DNA from 3 places in the Lactococcus sp. bn62 genome. Region 1 is predicted to be linked to each of the others. Evidence: predicted binding sites of a transcription regulator. Region 1 holds the regulator's gene; each other region holds the start of a gene.
What was found. The regulator Rex, encoded in region 1, represses fermentation and respiration genes when NADH is low (regulators of the CRP and FNR family bind a similar motif). The targets are predictions, from matches to a motif close to TTGTGAANTANTTCACAA.

Region 2: the regulator Rex is predicted to act here: its motif matches at 5,360-5,377, upstream of P3G65_RS10120 (alanine dehydrogenase).
Region 3: the regulator Rex is predicted to act here: its motif matches at 4,578-4,595, upstream of P3G65_RS09375 (class II fructose-bisphosphate aldolase).

What each region holds. Positions count from the first base shown of each region.
Region 1 is NZ_CP120417.1:1,100,087-1,108,196, forward strand. It holds gene P3G65_RS05790 (folylpolyglutamate synthase/dihydrofolate synthase family protein) at 1-812, shown strand, start outside; gene P3G65_RS05795 (deoxynucleoside kinase) at 854-1,492, shown strand; gene glmS (glutamine--fructose-6-phosphate transaminase (isomerizing)) at 1,646-3,463, shown strand; gene radC (DNA repair protein RadC) at 3,563-4,246, shown strand; gene P3G65_RS05810 (redox-sensing transcriptional repressor Rex) at 4,302-4,955, opposite strand; gene P3G65_RS05815 (LysR family transcriptional regulator) at 5,108-6,001, opposite strand; gene P3G65_RS05820 (malolactic enzyme) at 6,165-7,787, shown strand; gene P3G65_RS05825 (2-hydroxycarboxylate transporter family protein) at 7,805-8,110, shown strand, end outside.
Region 2 is NZ_CP120417.1:1,944,874-1,952,983, reverse strand. It holds gene P3G65_RS10155 (NAD(P)/FAD-dependent oxidoreductase) at 1-61, opposite strand, end outside; gene P3G65_RS10150 (ABC transporter permease/substrate-binding protein) at 158-1,660, opposite strand; gene P3G65_RS10145 (ABC transporter ATP-binding protein) at 1,653-2,495, opposite strand; gene P3G65_RS10140 (Gfo/Idh/MocA family oxidoreductase) at 2,593-3,606, opposite strand; gene P3G65_RS10135 (hypothetical protein) at 3,603-3,752, opposite strand; gene P3G65_RS10130 (S-ribosylhomocysteine lyase) at 3,767-4,246, opposite strand; gene P3G65_RS10125 (aldo/keto reductase) at 4,366-5,211, shown strand; gene P3G65_RS10120 (alanine dehydrogenase) at 5,390-6,484, shown strand; gene tdcB (bifunctional threonine ammonia-lyase/L-serine ammonia-lyase TdcB) at 6,509-7,516, shown strand; gene P3G65_RS10110 (glycine C-acetyltransferase) at 7,744-8,110, shown strand, end outside.
Region 3 is NZ_CP120417.1:1,791,577-1,799,686, forward strand. It holds gene P3G65_RS09360 (beta-glucoside-specific PTS transporter subunit IIABC) at 1-1,717, opposite strand, end outside; gene P3G65_RS09365 (PRD domain-containing protein) at 1,798-2,637, opposite strand; gene P3G65_RS09370 (YcjF family protein) at 2,830-3,321, opposite strand; gene P3G65_RS09375 (class II fructose-bisphosphate aldolase) at 3,635-4,531, opposite strand; gene thrS (threonine--tRNA ligase) at 4,688-6,628, opposite strand; gene P3G65_RS09385 (hypothetical protein) at 7,079-8,110, opposite strand, start outside.

The DNA of each region.
Region 1 (8,110 bases):
TAGCAACTGCAATTACAACTATCGGCATGGATCATATGGATATCCTAGGGGATACACTAGAGAAGATAGCTGCCCAAAAGGCTGGAATTATTAAGCCGTACACACCCTTGGTGACAGGGAAAATAGCGGACGAAGCCCTAGCTGTTATTGCGGAAACAGCTCAAACAAATCAAGCGAAACATTATCAATACAGTATCGATTATCAGGTAGAAATCCTTGAAAATGAGCGATTTAATTACAAGGATGATGAAATTCACTTGCTCAACTTAGAAAAATCTTTACTTGGTCTACATCAAATAGACAACGCAGCACTTGCGGTTAAACTTACCATGGTTTACGCACATAAAATAGGGTTATCACTTTCAGAAGAAGCAATCCGAGTGGGTTTAAGAAGAACATTTTGGCCGGCGCGCATGGAAGAAGTCAGTCAAGCACCTTTAACACTACTTGATGGCGCTCATAATGTACATGCCATGCAACGACTCTTGGAAAACTTAAAAAATGAATTTTCAGGGCGTAAAATTACGATTCTCTTTTCAGCACTGGTCACAAAAGATATTACAGAGATGATTAAAATGATGCAAACCGTTGATAATTCGAAGCTAATTTTAACCACTTTTGATTATCCGAAAGCTTTAAAATTAGAAGATTTTGCTTATTTAGAGAAAGAAAATGTGACGCTGGCAGAAGATTGGAAGAGCTCATATGCAGCATTAAAAGAAAATTTACATGAAGACGATGTACTTTTAATGACAGGCTCTTTGTATTTCATGTCTCAAATTAGAGCATACATCTTAGCGTCAGAGCAATAAAAAAAATAAGGTCCTTGCTGGACTTGAGGAGGATGAAAACTGTGATTGTTTTAGCAGGAACAATAGGAGCTGGAAAATCAAGCTTAGCAAAGGCTTTAGGGGAGCATCTTGGAACAGATGTGTATTACGAGGCCGTAGATAATAATCCGGTTCTTGACTTGTATTATCAAGATCCGAAAAAGTATGCGTTCTTGTTGCAAATCTATTTTTTGAACAAGCGTTTTGAATCAATCAAAATGGCTTATACTCAAGAGAATAATGTCCTTGATCGCTCAATTTTTGAAGACGAACTTTTCTTAACTCTAAACTATAAAAATGGCAATGTCACTAAAACAGAATTAGAAATCTATCAGAACTTGCTCAGTAATATGCTCGAAGAAATGGAAGGAATGCCTAAAAAGCGTCCTGACTTACTGGTCTATATTGATGTGAGTTTTGAAACAATGCTTTCCCGAATTGCACAACGTGGGCGTAGTTTTGAACAGATTGATGATCAACCTGAATTAAAAGCATATTACCATCAAGTCCATGAAGAATACCCCGCTTGGTATGAAAACTATGATGTATCCCCTAAAATTCGGATTAATGGAGATGCACTTGACTTCGTAAATAATACAGAAGACCTCGAAAAGGTACTTACAGAAATAGATAAAGCATTATTAAAATTACAATTAAAGTAAATCGGAAGATTTATTTTTTTTTACTCCTTAACAAACTATACCAATTAAAGAATTATTATTCTTGACAAATACAAAACATTGTATTATCATATTCTTATTGACGAAAAATAAAGAAAAAGCTAACTATACCAATTAGCTTATGGAGAAATTAATATGTGTGGTATCGTAGGAGTTGTCGGAAATCGTAATGCAACAGACATTCTAATGCAAGGTCTTGAAAAACTTGAATACCGTGGTTATGATTCAGCAGGAATTTTAGTTGCTGATGGCGCAGGTCAAGTGAATCTTGTGAAATCTGTAGGACGCATTGCAGATTTAGAGGCAAAAACAGGTGATAACGTTACAGGATCAACAGGGATTGGTCATACACGTTGGGCGACCCATGGTAAACCAACCGAAGATAACGCGCATCCTCATACTTCTACTTCAGGACGTTTCGTTTTAGTACACAACGGTGTAATTGAAAACTTCTCAGAAATCAGAGAAGAATATCTTGCTAAGGATACATTTAAAGGTCAAACAGATACAGAGGTGGCTGTTCATCTCATCGCTAAGTTTGCAGAAGAAGAAGGACTCTCTGTACTTGAAGCCTTCAAAAAGGCACTCTCTATTATTGAAGGTTCTTATGCTTTTGCTCTTATGGATGCTGAAGATGCTGACGTGATCTATGTTGCGAAAAACAAATCGCCTTTACTTATTGGCTTGGGGGATGGCTACAACATGGTATGTTCTGATGCGATGGCGATGATTCGTGAAACATCTGAATTTATGGAAATTCATGATAAAGAACTGGTTATCTTAACTAAAGATAAGGCAGAAGTCATGGATTATGAAGGATATAAGGTTGAGCGCCAAAGCTACACAGCAGAACTTGACCTTTCTGACATTGGTAAAGGAACATATCCTTACTACATGCTCAAAGAAATTGATGAACAACCAACGGTAATGCGTAAATTGGTCTCAACTTATACCGATCAAGACGGGCAATTAACTGTTGATACGGATATCGTTAAAGCTGTTCAAGCAGCAGATCGTATTTATATTATTGCGGCAGGAACATCGCTTCATGCAGGTTATGCTTCAAAACAAATTCTTGAAGAGCTGACGAATACACCAGTTGAGCTTGGCGTGGCTTCTGAGTGGGGCTATGGTATGCCACTATTAAGCAAAAATCCTTTGTTTATCTTCCTTTCACAGTCCGGTGAAACAGCAGATAGCCGTCAGGTATTGGTAAAAGTAAATGCGCTTGGTCATCCAAGTTTAACGGTCACAAATGTTCCTGGCTCTACATTGTCACGTGAAGCAACACACACAATGCTGATTGGTGCGGGGCCTGAAATTTCGGTGGCCTCTACAAAAGCTTACACTGGACAAATTGCAACGCTCGCCTTCCTAGCAAAAGCTGTAGGTGATGCAGACCAAAATCCTAAGTCACTTGCTTTTGACTTGGTTAAGGAAATTTCACTCGTGGCACAATCTATCGAATCTACATTGTCAGAGAAGGAATTGATTTCCGATGTTGTAGCCAAGCTTTTACCAGAAGCACGAAATGCCTTCTACATCGGACGCAAACAAGATTATTTTGTCTCTATGGAAGCCAGTCTAAAATTAAAAGAAATTTCATATATCCAATGTGAAGGCTTTGCTGCTGGTGAACTCAAACACGGAACAATTTCCTTGATTGAAAATGGTACACCTGTTATTGCCCTTATTTCAAATAATGAAGAAGTTGCGGCACACACCCGTGGAAACGTTATGGAAACAGTGGCACGTGGGGCTTCAGCAATTACGATTGTCGAAGAAGCTGTAGCGCGTGAAGATGATGATATCGTTATCAATAACGTTCATCCTTATCTTTCAGCGATATCAATGGTGGTACCCACACAGCTTATTGCATACTACGCAACTGTCCAACGAGGGTTGGATGTTGATAAACCACGTAACCTCGCCAAAGCTGTAACAGTGGAATAAAAACGAAATAAAAAAGTGGGTTATAAAAATCCACTTTTTTATTTTCTAAAAAAGTGATACCTACACTCTTTTTTCGTATAAATGATTAAGGAGAAAGTCGTGTATCACATTAAAGAAGAACAATATCCGATGAGACCCCGAGAAAGATTGAACATTTTTGGACCAGAAAAGCTGAGTGAACAAGAACTTTTAGCCATTTTACTCCGAACAGGCAGTAAAAAAGAAAATGTTATGGAACTTGCTGCACGGGTTTTGACAACCTTTAGCAGTTTAGAAGAGTTTCGTCGGGCTTCTCTAACAGAGTTGAAAGCAATCTCCGGTATTGGGCCTATCAAAGCCTTGGAAATTCGGGCGATGATTGAACTGGGTAAACGAATCCATACGACCCAAAGAAAAAGATACGGACAAGTAATAGGATCTCGCCAATTTGGGTTGAGTTTAGCAGATGAGATGTCTGATTTTGAACAGGAAAATTTAGTCGCAATCTACCTAGACGCACAGCATCGCATTATTCAGAAAAAAACGATTTTTATTGGTGCTGTGAACCATTCCATTGCCAATCCCCGGGAAATTTTACATCATGCGGTAAGAAATTTAGCTGTAGGGATCATCATTGCACATAATCATCCCTCCGGGATTACCCAACCAAGTCAACAAGACAAGCTGTTCACACAGAAGATTAAGCAAGCATGCGATGCTTTAGGTATACAACTTTTAGATCATATCATTACAGGCCAGGCTTCTTATTTGAGCTTTAGAGAAGAAGGTTTATTGGGCGAATAAAAAGTACATAGGAAGTCAACCTTCCTATGTACTTTTTTATTTTTAAGCTCTCAACTTATTTGATGTCTTTATTTGACATAAAGAATAAGAGGGTTTGAAGTTCTTTCGTTAAGTCAATTGACTGAACGACAACATCTTCAGGAACTTGCAAGCGCAAGGGTGAAAAGTTAAGAATACCTTTGATACCTGATTTAACTAGGATATCTGCGACTTCTTGAGCGTTCTCTTTATTGACAGAAATAATTGCTGTTTTGATTTTTGAATCTTTAATATTTTTAGAGAAGTCAGCGATGTCGTAGATAGGCACACCTGTAGAAGTTGTTGTACCAACGAGTGGATTTTCTGGAACATCATAAGCTTGGGTAACGCGCATTTTATTGCGGTTTTGGAATTCATAATTAATAAGGGCGCGTCCAAGGTTACCGACTCCTACGAGTGCGATATGCGTTTCTTGATCTTGTCCGAGTAATTCTCCAAAGAAATCACGTAAAGCGCGTGTTTCATAACCATAGCCTCGACGTCCCAGCTCACCAAAGAGTGAAAAATCGCGACGAATCGTCGCTGCATCCACACCAATTTTTTCCGAAATAAGTTGTGAGTTTGTGCGTGTTACTTGTTCATCAACTAAAAGTTTGAACAAGCGATAATATTGAGGCAAACGTTTTGCCGTTGCCTTGGGTAGTTGTTTATTAACTTGGGAGCCAGCCATGTTATCTCCTTTACATAGTCTTTGTGAATATTTTACCTTTTTTGAGTGGGGCTTGTCAAACAATTCTTTCCGGAATTATGCGGTTGGCGAAAGTTTGTGAAAAAAACGGAGAAAATTTAACAAAGAAAAAAGAGAAAAAATCTCTTTTCTCTTCAATTTATTTTTTCATTTAGCTCATCCAGTAAGCGAATCAATTCTTTCAAGTCCGCATTGAGAAGTGTACTTCTTAAATAAGCATATTGAACATGAAAAATTTGCTTATCTTCAGGTATTAGTGGTATCTTTATAAGACTATCCATATCGGCAAAGGGAAGAAAATCGGTCATCAAGGTTATGCCAACATTTGAGTTGACCAGTTGGCCAATAGTATGGATATCCGAAAAATTAAAGAGAACTTTTGCTTTTTTCTTGTATTTTTCATTCAAATTTTGGAAAGCTTCCATATGCACAAAACTTTCATCAAGCAGGATAAAAGGATAATCCAAGGCTTCTTTAAATGAAATTTCTTGACGTGAGGCAAGTGGGTTATCTTTAGAGACAAAGATATAAAATTCGCGTTGGTAAAGTAATTTCACAAAAAGGTTGGGGTGCATCAGGGGAGCAATGCTGCCTATAAGGCTAAAATCAATTGAGCCGGAGATAAGTTTGGCCAGAAGTTCCTCCGAGCCACCCGATACTAAATCAAACTTAGATAAAAAGCTAATCGCCTCCTTATCGTTTAAGAGTTGAGCCAGAATTTTTGCTCGAATAATAGGGGGGAAACCAATATGATTTTGATGATTTTTAGAATGCTCGATGGCTCTTTGCGTGAGTGCCAACTCTTCCAAAATACTTTCGATATGAATTTTCAATATTTTCCCTTCATCTGTTAGGACAACTGTTCGGTGAGAAGGATCTTTGTATATTAAATTACAGTTATAATATTGTTCCAATCTCTTTACAGCGTAGGTAATTGTCGGCTGACTTACCCCAAAATGATTAGAAACAGCAGTAAAAGACAACAAGTCCCCTAAGGCATTAAAATACTCGAAATCATGCAAATTCATTAGTTTAAACGCTCCTTTGACCCTTATATTCTATCACAAGTTTATCGATTTGTTATAAATAATATTTATTATAACCCAAAGGTTTGACTATAATTTTTTATAAGTATTAAAATACATTTTGTAAGAATTTCTTATAGGAATAATAAATTTGGAGGACGTACGAATGCGTGCACATGAAATTTTAAACAATCCTTTTTTAAATAAAGGAACAGCATTTACTATGGAAGAACGTAAGGAACTTGGCTTAATTGGTCTTTTGCCACCTTATGTTCAAACACTTGAAGAACAAGCAGAACAAACTTACCAACATTACTTGGAAAAACCATCTGATTTAGAGAAACGCCATTTCTTGATGGAAATCTTCAATACAAACCGTACTTTGTTCTACTATTTGTTTAACCAACATATCGTAGAGTTTAATCCTATCGTATATGATCCAGTTATTGCTGAAACAATCGAAAACTACAGCCGTCTATTTGTAGATCCACAATATGCTGCATATCTTGATATTAACCATCCAGAAAATATCCAAGAAACATTGAAAAATGCAGCGGGCGATCGCAATATCCGTCTGATTGTTGTGACAGATGCTGAAGGAATTCTCGGTATCGGCGACTGGGGAACACAAGGTGTTGATATCTCTGTTGGTAAATTAATGGTTTATACTGCAGCAGCCGGTATCGATCCAGCATCAGTTCTTCCTATCGTTATTGATGCAGGGACTAACCGTAAAGAACTCTTGGAAGATTCAATGTATCTTGGAAATCGTCACGCCCGTGTTTATGGGGACCAATATTACGACTTTGTTGACCAGTTTGTGGAAACTGCTGAAGCAATGTTCCCTAAACTTTATTTGCACTGGGAAGACTTCGGACGTTCAAATGCTGCAAATATCTTGAACAAATACAAAAAAGCAATTCCAACTTTCAACGATGATATCCAAGGAACTGGTATTGTTGTTTTAGGTGGTATCTTCGGTTCACTTGATATCACAGGTGAAAAATTAACAGACCAAGTTTACCTCTGCTACGGTGGTGGCTCTGCTGGTGCAGGGATTGCTGATCGTGTTCATGCGGAGATGGTAAGTGAAGGACTTTCAGAAGAAGAAGCCTACAACCATTTCTTTATGATGGATAAACAAGGGTTGCTCTTTGATGATATGGAAGATTTGACTCCAGCACAAAAACCATTTGCTAAAAAACGTGCAGATTTTGCAAATGCTGGTGATATGACGGACTTAGCCAATGTTATCAAAACAGTTAAAGCTACTATCTTGGTAGGTACTTCAACTGATGCAGGTGCATTTACAAAAGAAGTTGTTGAAGCAATGTGTGCCAACACTGAACGCCCAGTGATTTTCCCAATCTCAAATCCAACTAAAAAATTGGAAGCAACTGCTGAACAAGTGATTACATGGTCTGATGGTAAAGCCTTTGTTGCAACAGGTATTCCTTCAGGAACTGTCTCTTATAAAGGTGTCGACTACCAAATCGGTCAAGCAAATAACGCTTTGATCTATCCTGGTTTGGGACTTGGTATGTTGGCTTCAGAAGCATCACTTCTTACTGATGAAATGATTGGTGCCGCTGCGCACTCATTGAGTGGTCTTGTTGATCCAGGCGCTGCTGGTGCTCCGGTTCTTCCTCCATTTGAATATGTTGCTGATGTTTCAATCAAAGTTGCAGAAGCAGTAGCTAAAAAAGCTCAAGAACAAGGTTTGGCACAAGCTCAAGAAAAAGATATGGTGAAAGCCGTTCGCGAGATGAAATGGTATCCAAAATACTAAGAGGTTAATGGATTAAAATGAAAAAATTAAAAGAAATAAAAATTTCAGGAATAAGTCTTCCTCTCTATGCCTTTTTTATGATTGTGTTGGCAGTGACAATAGGTTTAGGAAAATTACCACTTAACATGGTGGGTATTACTCTCCTATTAGTACTGTTGGGGCACTTGCTTTACTTTATTGGTGAAAAATTACCCATTATGAATTCATATTTGGGTGGTGGATCAGTTTTCACTTTATTAGGTGCAACTCTCTTATCCTTTTTCCATATCATTCCTGCAAATGTGATTGATGCAGTAGGCAAATTTATGGGCGGTCAATTTGGT
Region 2 (8,110 bases), 840 kb from region 1:
CTATTGCTGCCATCATACCCGAAGGTCCGGCTCCAACAACGATTACATCATATTTTTTCATAACTTCATTATAGCATAGTTTCAGGTGCTGATTTCTTGCGCTCGCTTATGAAATATATAAAAAGAACCCTTATGTAAGAGTTCTTAAGCTCAACCTTTAAATCAAACTGTGTTTCACTAAAAAGTCATGTGCCACGGCAGCAGGATCTTTTTGCTCAACATTGACGGCGTAATTCATATCAATCATTTCCTGATTGGTAATTTTTCCTGAAAGTCGGTTTAAAATTTGCTCCAATTGGGGGTATTTCTTAAGGAGATTTTTATTCATCAAAGGAGCTGCTTGATATGGTGGGAAAAGATTTTTATCATCATTCAGGACGGTCAGTTCATATTGTTTGATTTGACTGTCTGTGGAATAAACTTGGGCTAAATCAATGCTATCACTATTCAAGGCATTGTAGATCAAACTTGTTTGCATTGTCTTCACATCAAAATTTAGTCCATATAAACTTTGAATGCCAATATAGCCATCTTGGCGGTGTGCGAATTCTAAGTCAAAGCCAGCTTTAACTGAAGGAAGCCCTTGGAGATCAGAAATATTTTTAAGGTGATGTTTCTGGGCGTAGCTATTTTTCACAGCTAAAGCATAAGTATCCTGAAATTCCATAGGTGTAAGATAGGCAAAGTTATCAAGTTTAGCAATACCTGTGCGTGCTTCTTCGTAAACTTTTTTGGGATCGGTGGAGGTTGTGTTTTTTTTCAAGAATGTCGTTAAGACTGTTCCAGAAAATTCAGGATAAATATCAATTTTATTGGATTTTAAAGCATTGTAAAGGAAAGTTGTATCTCCAAAGTTGGACTTGAGTGTGACTTCGATATCACTGTTCTTTTCAATGACTTCCTTGTACATATTTATCAAAAGTGTCGGCTCAGCTCCGAGCTTTCCAGCAATGGTAATCTGTGGATGAGTATTGGATTGAGGTTGATAATACGACCCTAGCAAGAGTAAAAGACCAGCAAAGAAACTAATCAGAATGGTCCGAATTTTTGCTTTTTCCAAGAAGCGGAGTAAGGTTGAGAAAATAACGGCCAATAAAGCAGAAGAAATCGCTCCAATCAGGATAAGGTTAACATCATTGGAGTTAATGCCCAAGAGGATGAAATTTCCGAGTCCGCCTGCTCCAATAAGTGCAGCTAAAGTTGCTGTTCCAATAATCATGACAGCACTTGTACGAATACCAGCCATAATAAAGGGAAGAGCAAGTATCAGCTCAAACTTCATCAAGCGCTCCCGTCGGTTCATCCCAAAAGCAGTTGCTGCTTCAATTAAAGACTGATCAATTTGCTGAAGACCGGTGTAGGTGTTTTGAATAATAGGAAAAAGAGCATAGACAACTAATGCGACAATAGCTGGCAAAGAACCAATCCCAATAAAAGGAATCAATAATCCAAGCAAGGCCAAACTTGGAATCGTTTGGAAAATTCCGGTAAGTTGCAGTACGGGCTCAGCAATTTTAGGGTAACGTCTTAAAAGTAAAGCAAGGGGAAGAGCGATTAAAATAGCGATAAAAAGAGAAACCAAGGAAATTTGGATATGCTCTAGAAGAGCAAGCCAAAACTGGTGCTCTTGCTGTTGAAAGGTAGAAATCAAATTATTCATGAGCATCGTCCTCCAGACTATTTAAGATTTCCCCCAAAGGCGTTTCTTCCGAAAAATCATGAGTTGCAAGGACTTGTTCAAGATTTTTTAATTTATATTGAGACAAGTCTTGCTGATAATCAGTGAAGAAGTCCGCCACAAAAGTATTTGCTGGGGCATTTAAAATTTCTTGGGGACGTCCCACCTGTTGAAGTTCGCCGTCTTTGAGAATTGCGATACGGTCAGCCATCGCCATTCCTTCAGACATATCGTGGGTAACAAAAACCGTTGTGATTTTTAAGGTTTTCTGCAAATCTTTGACCAGTTCCTGTAGCTGTTTACGGGAGATAGGATCCAGAGCGGAGAAAGGTTCGTCCATTAAAATAATCTTTGGTTTACAGGCGATAGCACGCAAAATACCAATCCGTTGTGCTTCACCTCCAGAAAGTTCATGAGGGTATCGGTTAAGGTACTTTTCAGCATCTAGACCCACTAAAGGAAGGAGTTCGAGTACGCGCTCACGCGTTTCTCTTTTGCTCCAACCTTTCATTGTCGGGATGATACCAATATTTTCTAAAACGGTCATGTTAGGAAAGAGCGCAATTTGTTGAAGCACATATCCTATTTGAAGACGCAAGTCTCTTAAGTTAATTGTTTGAATATCTTGATCATCAATGAGGACCTGCCCTTTATTGGGTTCGATGAGCCGGTTAACCATCTTGAGTAATGTTGTTTTTCCGCCACCAGAAGAGCCTGCGAGAACAAAAAACTCGTGACTTTCAATGGATAAGTTGATATCTGAAAGTACGGCTTTGTCTCCGTATTTTTTAGTGACATTTTTAAATGTAATAGTCATAGTGTCATTTTAACATTTTATCTTTCAGTTCTTTCAGGAAATGGATTGCTATTTTTATGGATGGAAGGGTATAGAAAAAGCCCTCAAAGAGGACTTTTTATTTAAAGCCATTTTCTAAAGTTTCAATAACTGTCAAAATTTGCTCATCCGAAACGAGTTTTTCAGCTCCATTCACGAGTGACTCATAAGCTGCATCATAGACACGACCATAATCGCCTGAAACCGTAGGAATTGACTTTTCAATGCGATCGCCATTTTGATTGTAGTATGTCAATTGAGCAAAATCTTGCGGTGCATCGGCCCCAAAACCGTCACTTCCCGGGAAGATTCCCACCTTCAAATCATTTTCCTGTTGGTCAACGTTTTCTTTAATTAAAGTTCCTCTAGAACCATAAAGCACCCATTTGGGACGTTTGAGTGCAGCCAGTTCAGTGGCTTGAACTGTTGCTCGGAAATCGGTGTAAAGCAAGTTTACAGAGAAGTAATCATCTACAGCATTTGAATCGCGTGTTGAACGAATATCGTATTGTACATCTTTTGGCTGTCCAAAGAGTGAAACCATTTGGTCAACCATGTGTACACCATGGCCATACCAGGCGCCATCAAAGTTTTTACCAGCAGTTGCATCTGCTGGACGATAGTGATCCATAGTGACAGTAATGTCAAGCAAATCTCCTAGGTAACCCGTATCCAAAACTTTTTTGATTGTCAAAAAATCACTGTCAAAACGACGGTTTTGGAAAGGCATAAAGAAGAGCTTCTTTTCTTGAGCGATACCAACTAATTCTTCGGCTTGTTCTAACGTTTCTACTAACGGTTTGTCACAGATAACGTTTTTTCCACCCAGTAAAAGCTTTTTACTGGTTTCATAGTGTGCAGCACCTGGAGTGACGACAATGACTAAATCAATTGAATCATCTTGAATAATATCATTGATGTCTGTTGAAAAAATAGTTCCTTCAGCCTCAAGAATAGCTTGCTCAGGACGTTTGCCTAGGCTACGGTTGACAACGCGCGCAATGTCGAAGTGCTCACGGATTTTAACATAAGGAATATGATAGCGATTGGTGGACTTCCCAAAACCAACATAAGCAATGTTTAACTTTTTCATGCTTTCTTCTCTTTTTTCTTTTTCGCTTGGTGTTGTTTTTTTAATTCTTCGATTTTTGACAATTTATCTGTCTTTTTATTTGAATTTTTTTCGTGGAATTTTTGGACAGAGGCTTGCCCTTTATAATCTAATTGATACTTTCCCATGGTTCTCTTTCTCTCTATTTTACAAGGCGACGTTCGAAAGCATCCGAGGAGATACCTTCACTTAAAATTTTCTTCGCCCATTCTTTTGCTGAAAATAATGAGTGATCGCGATAATTTCCACATTCTTTTTCGGCAACCCCTGGGACATTATCCCAAGTGAAACTGTCTCCTGCGAGCTCTTCCAAAGATGAAGTGATCACTTTAGCAATCTCCTCAGCAGTTGGTTCGCCCCACATAATCATATGGAAGCCAGTACGACATCCAAAAGGAGAAAAGTCAATCATGCCATCAATACGGTCACGAATCAAACTTGCCATTGAGTGTTCGATAGTATGTAGCCCACTTGTCGGGATTTCACCGTGATTAGGTTGCACAAAACGGACATCAAAGTTGGTGATGATGTCACCTTTAGGACCAGTCTCTGTCCCAATTAGGCGCACGTAAGGTGCTAAAACTTTTGTGTGATCGAGCTGGAATGATTCTACTTCAGCCATATTTTCTACCTCCAGTATTCTTAGTATTCTTCTATTTTACCATTTTTTGAACCAAAATTTTTTTGTCTGACCTCGTAAAGTGATAGAATGAAGCTAGAAAGTAAAGAAAAGGAGAAATTATGTCACTTACAGAAACTTACACTCTCGCAAATGGTATGACAATTCCAAAAGTTGGTTTTGGAACATGGCAATCTAAAAATGGTGAAGAAGCATATCAAGCTGTAAAAACGGCCTTAGAAGTTGGCTATCGTCATATTGATACAGCAGCTGTCTATGGCAATGAAGAGTCGGTGGGACGCGCGATTAAAGACAGTGGAATTGCTCGCGAAGACTTGTTTATTACAACGAAGCTTTGGGCTGTTGGTACAACAGAAGATGCCCGAGCAGCACTAGATGAAAGCTTGGAAAAACTAGGTTTAGACTACGTGGACCTTTATCTTATTCACTGGCCAAATCCAAAAGCATTTCGACCAAACTTTGCCGAGCGCAATGCTGCGGTTTGGAAAGCAATGGAAGAAGGCGTATGGGACAAAAAAGTTCGAGCTATCGGGGTGTCTAACTTCCATCCACGTCACTTAGAACCTTTACTGGAAGTTGCTGAAATTAAACCTGTTGTCAACCAAATTATGGTTAATCCTTCGGATCAGCAAGAAGAGGTTGTAGCTTTCAATAAAGCACACGATATTTTGACAGAAGCTTATAGCCCACTTGGCACAGGTAAAATCTTTGCGGTTACTGAATTGACGGATATTGCAGATAAATATGGTAAAACAGTTGCCCAAGTCGTTTTACGTTGGAGTTTACACAAAGGCTATCTTCCTTTACCTAAGTCTGTGACGGCAAGCCGTATTAAAGAAAATGCGGATATTTTTGATTTTGATTTGACCGAAGAAGATATCGCCTTTATTGACAGTCTTCATGGGAAAGCAGGTCTGGCACGCAATCCAGACGAAGTGGACCACTAAAATAAATTTAAGGACATTCAAATTGTAAGATTTGAGTGTCTTTTTTTATAATTGACAGAATATAGACAGGAAGAATAATAAAACGTTAAAAAAGTGTTTTATTTCACAATTATAATTGCTAAATGGATATGAAAGTGCTATCATTTAATTGATAAAGAATTCACAAAGGAGAAACAAAATGAAAATTGGTGTAATTAAAGACCCAAAACAAGGTGAAGCGCGTGTAGGGATGACTCCAGAAAACGTAAAAATTCTCGTTGAAGCAGGTAATGAAGTACTTGTCGATAGTAATGCTGGTGCAGGTTGTGGTTTTACAAATGACCTTTATGAAGCGGCTGGGGGACAAATCGTTGATACAGAAACTGCTTGGGAAGCAGAGTTGATTGTTAAAGTCAAAGAACCAATGGAATCTGAATATAAATACTTCAAACCAGGCCAAATTATTTGGGGATTCTTACACTTGGCAGCCAATAAAGCTTGTGTGGAAAAAATGATGGAAGTCGGAGTAACAGCTATTTCCGGTGAAAATATCTCAATCAATGGTGTGCTTGAGTTGCTTAAACCAATGTCAGCTATTGCGGGACGTCGTGCAGTTAATATTGGGCAATATTATCTTGAAAAACAACATGAAGGGGAAGGAATTCTTCTTCCTGGTATTGAAGGTATCGAGGCTGGTACAGTTGTTATCTTCGGTGGAGGTAATGCTGCAGAAAATGCTGCCGATATGGCTGTTGCTTTGGGATGTAAGGTTATTATCATTGAACTTGGTGATGCGCGTATCGCCCAACTTAAAGAACGCTATGCAGGAAAAACAGTTGAAATCGTTAAATCAACAACAGAAGCATTGGAAGAAAATATTAAACTTGCAGATGTCTTTATCTCAACAATCTTAATCCCTGGCGCTAAACCACCAAAATTAGTCAAAGAATATATGGTTAAATCTATGAAACCAGGTTCTGTTATCGTGGACATCGCTATTGACCAAGGAGGAACTGTTGAAACAATCGATCATGCAACAAACCATGCGGATCCAGTCTTCATCAAACACGGCATAATTCATTACGCTGTGCCAAATATGCCAGGAGCAACACCTCGTACAGCGACAATTGCTTTGGCTCAGGGCAATATCTCTTTCCTTAAGGATATTTCAGTCAAAGGCTTAGATGAGGCGCTGAAATCAAAAGAACTCTTATCTGGGTTGAGTGTTTATAAAGGAAAAGTTGTTTCTAAAGCACTTGCTGATTCAATTGATGTCACTTATACGGAACTCTAAAAAGAAATCTAAGGAAAAAGAATTATGCCAAATTTAGCAAATCTGCCAATTACAATTAAAGATATTAAAAAAGCTCAAAACACTGTTAAACAATATGCACGTGAAACACCCTTGATTCAGTCAATGTTTTTGACTGCTAAAACAGGTGGCGAAGTTTACTTGAAACTTGAAAATATGCAATTAACAGGCTCATTCAAGTTCCGTGGCGCTTTCAATAAGATTGCTCAATTATCTCAAGAAGAGAAAGATCGTGGAGTAATTGCGTGTTCAGCAGGGAATCATGCTCAAGGTGTGGCTTTAACTTCCAAACTTCTCGGTATCAAGAGTATCATTGTTATGCCAAAAGGTGCACCTCAAGCTAAGGTTGATGCCACACGTGGCTATGGTGCAGAAGTAATGCTTGAAGGTGAACAGTTTGATGACTCAAAGGCCTTTTGTGAAGCTTACGCTAAGGAAAATAATATTACGTATATTCCTCCATATGATGATGCAGAAGTAATGGCTGGACAAGGAACAATCGGTCTAGAAATCTTAGATCATCTGTGGGATGTTGACACAGTATTGGTGCCAGTAGGCGGTGGTGGTTTGATTTCAGGTGTTGCGGTTGCCTTGAAATCTTTTAACCCTAATATCCAAGTTATTGGTGTGCAAGCTGAAAATTGCCATGGTATGACTGCATCTTTTAGAGAACGTAAGAAAGTGCACCATGATGAAGCACCAACGATTGCAGATGGCTGTCATGTGGCTTATCCAGGTGAATTGACTTTTGAAGTAGTCAATCAAATCGTTGATAATATGGTTCTTGTAACGGAAGCAGAAATCGAATTAGCCATTAAAGATTTGATTCAACGTACGAAAATTGTGGTGGAAGGTGCTGGCGCTCTTGCAACAGCAGCTATTCTTTCAGGTAAAGTTGATGATTATGTGAAAGGCAAAAAAGTTGTTTCTATCGTTTCAGGAGGGAATGTTGACTTGGCCCGTATTGAAGATGTTGTGGATCATTTTCTCATTGCCAATGACAATGATCAATAATTCTTAAAACAAAAGGACTTTGAATTTCAAAGTCTTTTTTTGTATAGTTCAGTCTTTTTTTAATCGTGAGATAATTTACTCTGATATCACGAAATTCACAAAGACATGTAATTTAAATTAAAATTTAATCAAAGTGCAAAAAATTCTTGCATGAGTAAAAAAAAAGTGTTAAACTTACTGTAAACGGTTACAAAAAGTGTAACTAAAAATTGAAAGAAGGTTATAGAATGACTTCAAAAGTTTTAACACAGTTCCTCGAAAATGGGCTTGGAGCCCTTAAACAAAAGGGTTTGCTCAACACAATTGACGTTTTAGATAGCGCTAATGGTCCTGAGATTACAGTTGCGGGCAACAAGATGATTAACCTTGCTTCAAATAACTATTTGGGATTTGCGACACGTCCTGAATTAATTCAAGCAACAAAAGATGCAACAGATAAATATGGAGCTGGTGCTGGTGCAGTACGTACTATCAACGGCACTTTAGATATACACATTGAATTGGAAAAAACAATCGCTGAATTTAAAGGCACAGAAGCCGCGATTGCGTTTCAATCAGGTTTCAATTGTAATATGGGAGCGATTAGCGCCGTAA
Region 3 (8,110 bases), 690 kb from region 1:
GTCCCTGTGAAACAAAGGATTCAAAATATTTTCCTTCTAGCTGCACGGTATCAATACCAACATGTATAAGGAGTTCTGTTCCTTGCTCTGAAATTAAACCAATAGCGTGTTTTGTAGGGAAAACAGTCATCACTTGTCCATCAAATGGGGCATAAACTTCACCAAGTGTTGGCTCAATTACTGCTCCTTTGCCCATCACACCTGCAGCAAAAGCTGCATCATTGGCTTCAGATAATGGAAGAACTTTACCTTCTAAAGGAGTCGTAATATGTTCTTCACCTACTGCTTGTGATACACGAGTTTGATTATTTTTTGCTTCTTTTGGTTGTTCTTCCTCTGAGTTTTCATCTTCAAAACCAAGAATCCATGTCAAGGCAAAACCTGCGATTACAGCAATGATTGCTAAAATAATCATCTTAACTGCTCCCGAAATATCACCATCTAAACTGATATTTGTTGTGAAACTAAAGACACCTAAGCCGCCCATTGTGTATCCTTTAATACCCATTCCCATAGCAAATGCACCAATAATACCACTTACCACACATGAAGCCCAGAAAGGACGTTTCTTTGGAAGTGTTATCCCGTAGATTGCTGGCTCTGTTACGCCAAACCATCCTGAAATGAAAGCAGGGATTGCTAACTCACGTAATCGTTTATCTTTTGTTTTCACCATTACTGCTCCCACTGCACCAGTCTGAGCAAATGAAGCACCTGATGCTGCAATAAGTAATGCAGTTGGTTCACCTTGTGCTAAAGAAATGATGGCAAAAGGCACAATTGCCCAGTGCAAGCCAAACATAACCAAAATTTGCCACGTAAAGCCTAACACAAGTCCAAAGATAATTGGACTGAATCCTTGTAAGGCGAGAAGTCCTTTCCCTAAAGCATCAGAAGCAATGTTCATGACTGGCCCAATAATGAGAAAACCTAAAGGAATTGCAATCAAAGCTGTAAAGAAAGGTGCTAGAAAAAGTTTCACCACGTCAGGGATAATTTTCTTGAGCTGTTGTTCAAGAAAGGCCGCAAAAGCTGTAATAGCGATAATAGGCATAACTGATGAACCATAACCTGCTGCTGGCACTGAAAATGGAATGCCAAAGAAGTTTAGCCCTCCACTCTCAGCGAAAGTTTTTGTGACTGAACCATCCACAAATCCAGGATAAACCAAGGCTGCGGCAATCAGCATCCCGACAAATGGCGAACCGTTAAATTTTTTCATCGCTGTATAGCCGATAAAAATTGGTAAGAACAAGAAAAGTCCATCGCCCATAGAATTAAGGACAGCATAGGTTGATGAAGCCTGGAAGCTTGCACCCAATGCAAAGGATAAAATCGCGTTCAACCCTTTAATCATACCTGCTGCCGCTAAGGGTGCTAAAATAGGCTGGAAAATTCCTGAAATCATTTCGACAAACTTATCGAAAATATTTCCCTTAGCTTTCGTCTGAGAAGAATCCATCTCTAGCTTACCGATAACATTATCTACGTCAGCGCGGACATCAGGAACATGGTTCCCAATGACAACTTGGTACTGTCCCCCAGCTTGCATGACAGTGACAACACCATTCATCTTCTTCAGTACTTCTGTATTCGCGAGACTTTCGTCTTTCAACTTAAAACGTAGTCGCGTAATACAATTTGTCAATGAGAGGATGTTTTCTTTCCCTCCCACATTTGCTACAATGTCTTTTGCAAGAGCTTCATATTTGCCCATCACAAACCTCCATAATATAATATATTTTTAGAGGTCTCGCCAACTTAATGTCACGATCCATTTGTTACCAAAGTTTAGTTTTATTGGATTTTCTCCAAGATACGTGCCAAATGCACAGTCATGTAAATCTGTTCGCTTTCAGAGACTTCATAATCCCTTGTTTGATTTAAAAATTCGCTCACTTTACGTGTGCCAAGATAAGCATTGGGATATTTGCGCACAATAAGAGCAAAAAGTTCCTTGTCGGTTTCTTCTACTCTAGCACTACCTGCTAAAATCTGCTCAGTAAAGAATTTTAAATGTGTAATGAAGCGTTGGAAGTAAATATCTTGTTCATCAAAGGTGATTTTCAAAGTATACTTTAATGTCGTTAAAATTTCTTCCATAAGCTTGGTCAGCTGCATCGCGTACTCATGACCAGTACCAAGTGTACCGTTAACGATATGCATCGTCAGAAAACCTGCTTCATCTTCTGGCAGTTCTACACCAAATTGTTCTTTGACCTTTTCCAATGCTTTCAAACAGATTTTGAACTCTTCTGGAAAGAAACGTTTAATATCCCAGAGCAGAAAATTCTTCACCGAGATGTTTTCTTCAGTACGCAGAAGCGCTGCATGAAGATGGTCCGCAAAAGCAACAAGTGTTGTATCTGAAACTTCCTTATCAAACTTAACTTTAACCTCGGATAAAGTCACCATCGAAAGCTCAATGATAGCACTCGGAATTTCGTTTAAAATCTCCGAAAAACTCTGTATATCTGAACTGGCTTTTAAACCAAAAATCTTTTCGATTTTATCAACCCCAACTGCTTGACCTATTCTTTTCTTGAAACCAATACCAAGCCCCATAAGGATGATTTCTTCATTTCTGCTATTAATTGCTATGACCACATTATTGTTTAGGATTTTTCTGATTTCCACAATTCACCCCTCATTTCACAAAAATAGACCCTATCGCCCCTATGACAAAAATAGAGTACGATAAGGTCTAGCTTAACTTAATAATCACTATCCGTTTTTTATGAAACCGCTTTTATATTAGTATACTGTATTATCAAAATCTTGTCAAGGATAAATTTTAAAATAAAAAAAACTGCTAATACCTAGCAGTTTTTATTTTTTTTGTTGAATTAAAGTTTTAAGTGTATCTGTCAGTATTCCTTCGAATTTTTCAGTATCTTTCGTGATATCGATCCCTTTTTCTAATGAAGCAGCTGCACTCCAGCCAATCGCTTCAGTGATTACCGCAGCTATCGAAGCATTGACCACACTACCTACACCTGGAATCAAAGTAGCCAATGATCTTCCGATGTACGGAATCAATGTCACCCTTATAAAGTTTACGACAAATTTATCACTAAACTTCACGTCATAAATATTATAAATATTTTTCAGCATCTTTAACTGAATAGGTACTAAAATTAAAGCATCCGCAATAGGTATCGGTAGAGCGCCTACGCCCGCAGCAGTGATTGAGGCTCCGTGAATTGTTCTATGAACCTTAGAAGCTTTATCACTACTTATAGATTTTTTTACCGTTTGAGGTATTTGTCCGTTCATTTCTTTTGAAACTTCTATATTCTTACGTTTTTTTATTCCTATCATCTCTCCCCCTCATTTCTTCACTATTTATTGTCTGAGCTTCATCGATCTAAGTATCAGATTTATCCTGCAAATCGTATGTTCTTTGCTCTTCTTTAAGTTTAACATTTTCTTTCAAATTTTTGACTCAATCTGACTTCACTTACTTCCTACTCCTAAGTTCACACAAAAAAAGCTTGCCAAAAGCGACAAGCGTTCTTTTAATCATATTTCAAAAAACTGATTAATCTTGGTTTGCTCACAATCAAAGATTGCTTCGCAAATCAAAAACTATATTTGTTTGCTCACAATCAGAGATTGCTTCGCAGAACAAGGCTTACGCCTTGTTTGCTGAACCGAAAACGTCGATACGTTCTTCAACTGATGCAGTGATTGCGTCGAAACCAGGTTTCAAGAATTTACGTGGGTCGAAGAGTTTTTTCTTCATGTATTCAGCTTCGTTAGCGTTAAATTCAACGACGAATTCACGAGTTGCTTTTGCAAATGCAAGTTGGCATTCTGTGTTTACGTTGATTTTAGCTACACCGTTAGCGATTGCTTCGCGGATTTGATCGTCAGGGATACCTGAACCACCGTGCAATACGATAGGAACATTTTTGCCCATAGCTTCAACGAGTGCTTCGTTCAATTTAGTCAAGTGATCGATGTGGAGACCTTTCCAGTTTTCTGGGTAAGGACCGTGGATGTTACCGATACCAGCCGCAAGGAAGTCAACACCAAGTTTAGCCATTGCTACTGCATCTTCGATAGGAGCAAGTTCGCCTTCACCGACGATACCGTCTTCTTCACCACCGATAGAACCAACTTCACACTCAACTGAGATACCTTTAGCGTGAGCTTTTGTGATAACTTCTTCAGCAAGTTTAAGGTTTTCTTCGATTGGAAGGTGTGAACCGTCAAACATCAATGAAGAGTAACCAACTTCGATACATTCCAAAGCGTCATCAAAGTGACCGTGGTCAAGGTGAATAGCTACTGGTACAGTGATTCCCATTGATTCTACAAGAGTTTCAATGAGGAGTTTACACATTTTGTAACCACCCATGTATTTAGCAGCACCCATTGAAGTTTGGATAAGTACTGGAGTCTTTTTAGCTTCTGCTGCGCGCAAGATAGCTTGAGTCCATTCAAGGTTGTTTGTGTTGAAACCACCGATAGCGTAACCATTGTCACGAGCGGCTTGTACGAATTTTTCTGCTGAAACGATTGCCATTTCAAATTCCTCCGAATATTTTCTATTACTGTCTTAGTATAGCATTTTGTGAACTATTTTTCTAGTTATAAGTCGTGAATGCGCTTGTATTCTGGTTTTTTTAGAAAATAAAACATATGGTAATGACAAATAAAAAGAGAGTTCCCTCTCTTTTTATTATTTAGTACGGCTGTAGTTAGCTACGTCTTCTTGAATATTTTCGATAAATTGATCCAAGCTAATAACTTCAGTATCTGTTGAACCATAACGGCGAATGTTTACAGTGCCATCTGCCATTTCTTGATCACCCACAACGATTTGATAAGGAACTTTACGTGTTTGGGCTTGACGGATTTTATAACCCATTTTTTCATTTGATTCATCAACAACGATACGCAATCCTTTTTCTTGGAGACGTTTTTTGATTTCCCATGCGTAATCGGCATGAATTTCGTTGTTTACAGGAATGATGATTGCTTGAGTAGGTGCCAACCAAGTTGGGAACGCACCTTTATAAAGTTCAATCAAGTAAGCTGTAAAGCGTTCCAAAGTTGAAATTACACCGCGGTGAATCATAACTGGACGGTGTTTTTCACCATCTGCACCAACATATGTGATGTCAAAGTTTTCAGGGTTAAGGAAGTCCAGCTGGATAGTTGAAAGTGTTTCTTCATTACCTAAAGCTGTCTTAACTTGGATGTCCAATTTTGGTCCATAGAAGGCTGCTTCGCCTTCAGCTTCAACGTAGTCAAGATTCATATCATCCATGGTTGCTTTAAGCATACGTTGTGATTTTTCCCACATTGCATCGTCTGGGAAATATTTTTCTGTGTCTTCCGGGTCACGATATGACAAACGGAAGCTGTAATCGTCGATACCAAAATCACGGTACATTTCCATAATCAATTCAAGAATTTTTCCAAATTCTTCTTGGATTTGATCAGGTGTCACAAATGTGTGACCATCATTTAGTTGCATCACACGTACACGTTGAAGACCTGAAAGTGCGCCTGATTTTTCATAACGGTGCATTGTACCGAACTCAGCGATACGGATAGGTAATTCGCGGTAGCTGTGTACGTGGTGTTTATAGATAGCAATGTGCGATGGGCAGTTCATTGGACGAAGCTCCATTTGCTCGCCATCACCCATATCCATTGGTGGGAACATGTCTTCATGATAATGTTGCCAGTGACCTGATTGTTTATAAATATCCAAGTTCATCAAGTTTGGTGTGTTAACGTGCAAGTAGCCTGCAGCGATTTCACGGTCTTCTACGAAACGTTGGATTGTACGGCGAATAGTTGCTCCATCTGGAAGCCAGTAAGCTGTACCTGCTCCCAAAGAAGCTTCATTGAAGAAGAGATCTAACTCTCGACCGAGCTTACGGTGATCACGTTCTTTCGCTTCTTCACGCATTCTCAAGTTTTCTTCGAGGTCTTCTTTATTAAACCAAGCAGTACCGTAAACACGTTGCATCATTGCATTATCACTATTTCCACGCCAGTAAGCTCCTGCCACATTAAGCAATTTGAAGAATTTAATAAAGCCAGTTGATGGCACATGTGGGCCACGGCAAAGATCTGTGTATTCGCCTTGACTATAGATTGTCAAGCCGCCTTCATCTTCATTGTGTTCTTCGATAAGCTCAAGCTTATAAGGATCACCAGCAAAGATTTCTTTCGCTTCTTCTTTGCTTACTTCTTTACGAATTGAAGGGAAATTTTCTTTTGAGATACGACGCATTTCTGCTTCGATTTTTTCCAAATCATCGTTTGAAATTTGTCCTTCTTCATTATCAGTATCGTAGTAGAAACCATTTTCAATAGCTGGACCTACACCAAGGTGAATATTTGGAAAATGACGACGTGCTGCTTGAGCAAATAAGTGAGCTGCAGAGTGACGAAGTAAACCAAAAGCATCTTCATGATCCGGTGTTACAATTTCAAAAGTTGCATCTTCTTTGATTGGACGGGTCACGTCAATAAGTTTGCCGTTGACTTTACCAGCCAAGGCTTTTTTAGCCAAACCAGGTGAGATTGATTTCGCAATTTCAAGTGTTGAGATGCCTGCCTCAAATTCTTTGACAGCACCATCTGGGAAAGTGATTTTAATCATATAAGCCTCCAATTTTTTTGTTAACATATTTTAGTTTTGGGGATGAGCACTGAGGAAATAAAAAAACGCAGATCAACTCCCTCTAAAGGACGCGATCTGCGTGTTACCACCTTCTTAATTTTTTCAGCATAAAAAGCTTCAAAAATATCTCATCTTTGACGTAACGTGTCAGCCACGCTTTCTGTTCTCAGAAAGAATTATCAGAGTGGTATCTTTAGCAATCACAATACGAGTTCGCACCACACACTCGCTCTCTTGGAAAGAATTGGTTAAAGACTTGTCTCTAATGACCATTTTAGGATTTTCTTTATCTTTTGTCAAGTCCTTTTGAGTAAGTTTTTTGATTTTTTAGAAAATAATCTTTATTTTTTCTTTGGGTTTCCTTTTAATTAACTGAAAACCTTAAAATACACTTACCAAAAAGAACAATGATGCTTTTATATAGTAAATCTACTTTCTTCTTTTTCCACCGTCTGTGCTTCGCTTACATCGTTTTTTAGCCAGATATATGGCACTAGCACTTAAAGTTAAACCTAAAGTTCCTATAGCTATTGCGGAATCACCAAGTGCAGGAATTCTTTCCCGAGATAGAGTAGGTACTGACGTTCTAACACTTAAAGCTTCTGTGATAGGGCCTTGGTAGTGATTCCGTGTCTCAATAGATTGAGCAAAGATATAGTAAGTTGTATCTGCTTCCAAACCTTCAAAGTCACGTCCTTCTTGCCAGATTTCTGGATTTTCGCTGTAACTTTCAATTCTACTCATATCGGGCGAATCGCTAATTGTATAAACAATCGTGAAGTCATTATCTGCTTCACGTAACACGCTCATTTCTGGTGGTGCTGGTGTATTATCTTGCAGAATATTTGCAGGTTGAACACGTATCGCAGTCTCTCCTCTACTTTCTACTGCTAAACTTAAATCCGGACCAGGCGCCTGACTAATCCTTGTCACAATATTTGGCAGCTCTCCAACGAGTTGATAGTTGCCACTTTCTGCACCTCTTAAGCCAAATTCAATATTATGTTCGAGGAGACCAGCGGTATATTGCGATTGAATATTGGCATTTGCATCGGGCAGTCCATTAACCGTTTGCTGACCAATGAAGTTGGACAGAGATTTTGCCACATCATCATGTAAAACTTCATTTGGTGTGCCATCTTCAGCTCCAATATGCATGATTGCCAAATTCGGATCATCAGGATCAACACCTTCAATCACGGCAGTAAAGTTATGTGGTCCATTGTCTAAAGAAACATAAATGTGGTGTTCTGCTAAATTACCGTTAAAATCTGCTGTACGGTCAAAGACCTTTCGCATCTCAATCTGTCCATTAAATTGAATCGGACGTGGACGTATTACGGCTGGCTCAAATTCTGGTTCTAATGCGCTAAATCTTGGTAATGCAAATGCTTGTGGTCCTGTGGCAGCAACAATCTCATAGTTCCCAGCCATATCTCCCTGAATAGACCAGTCGCCAAT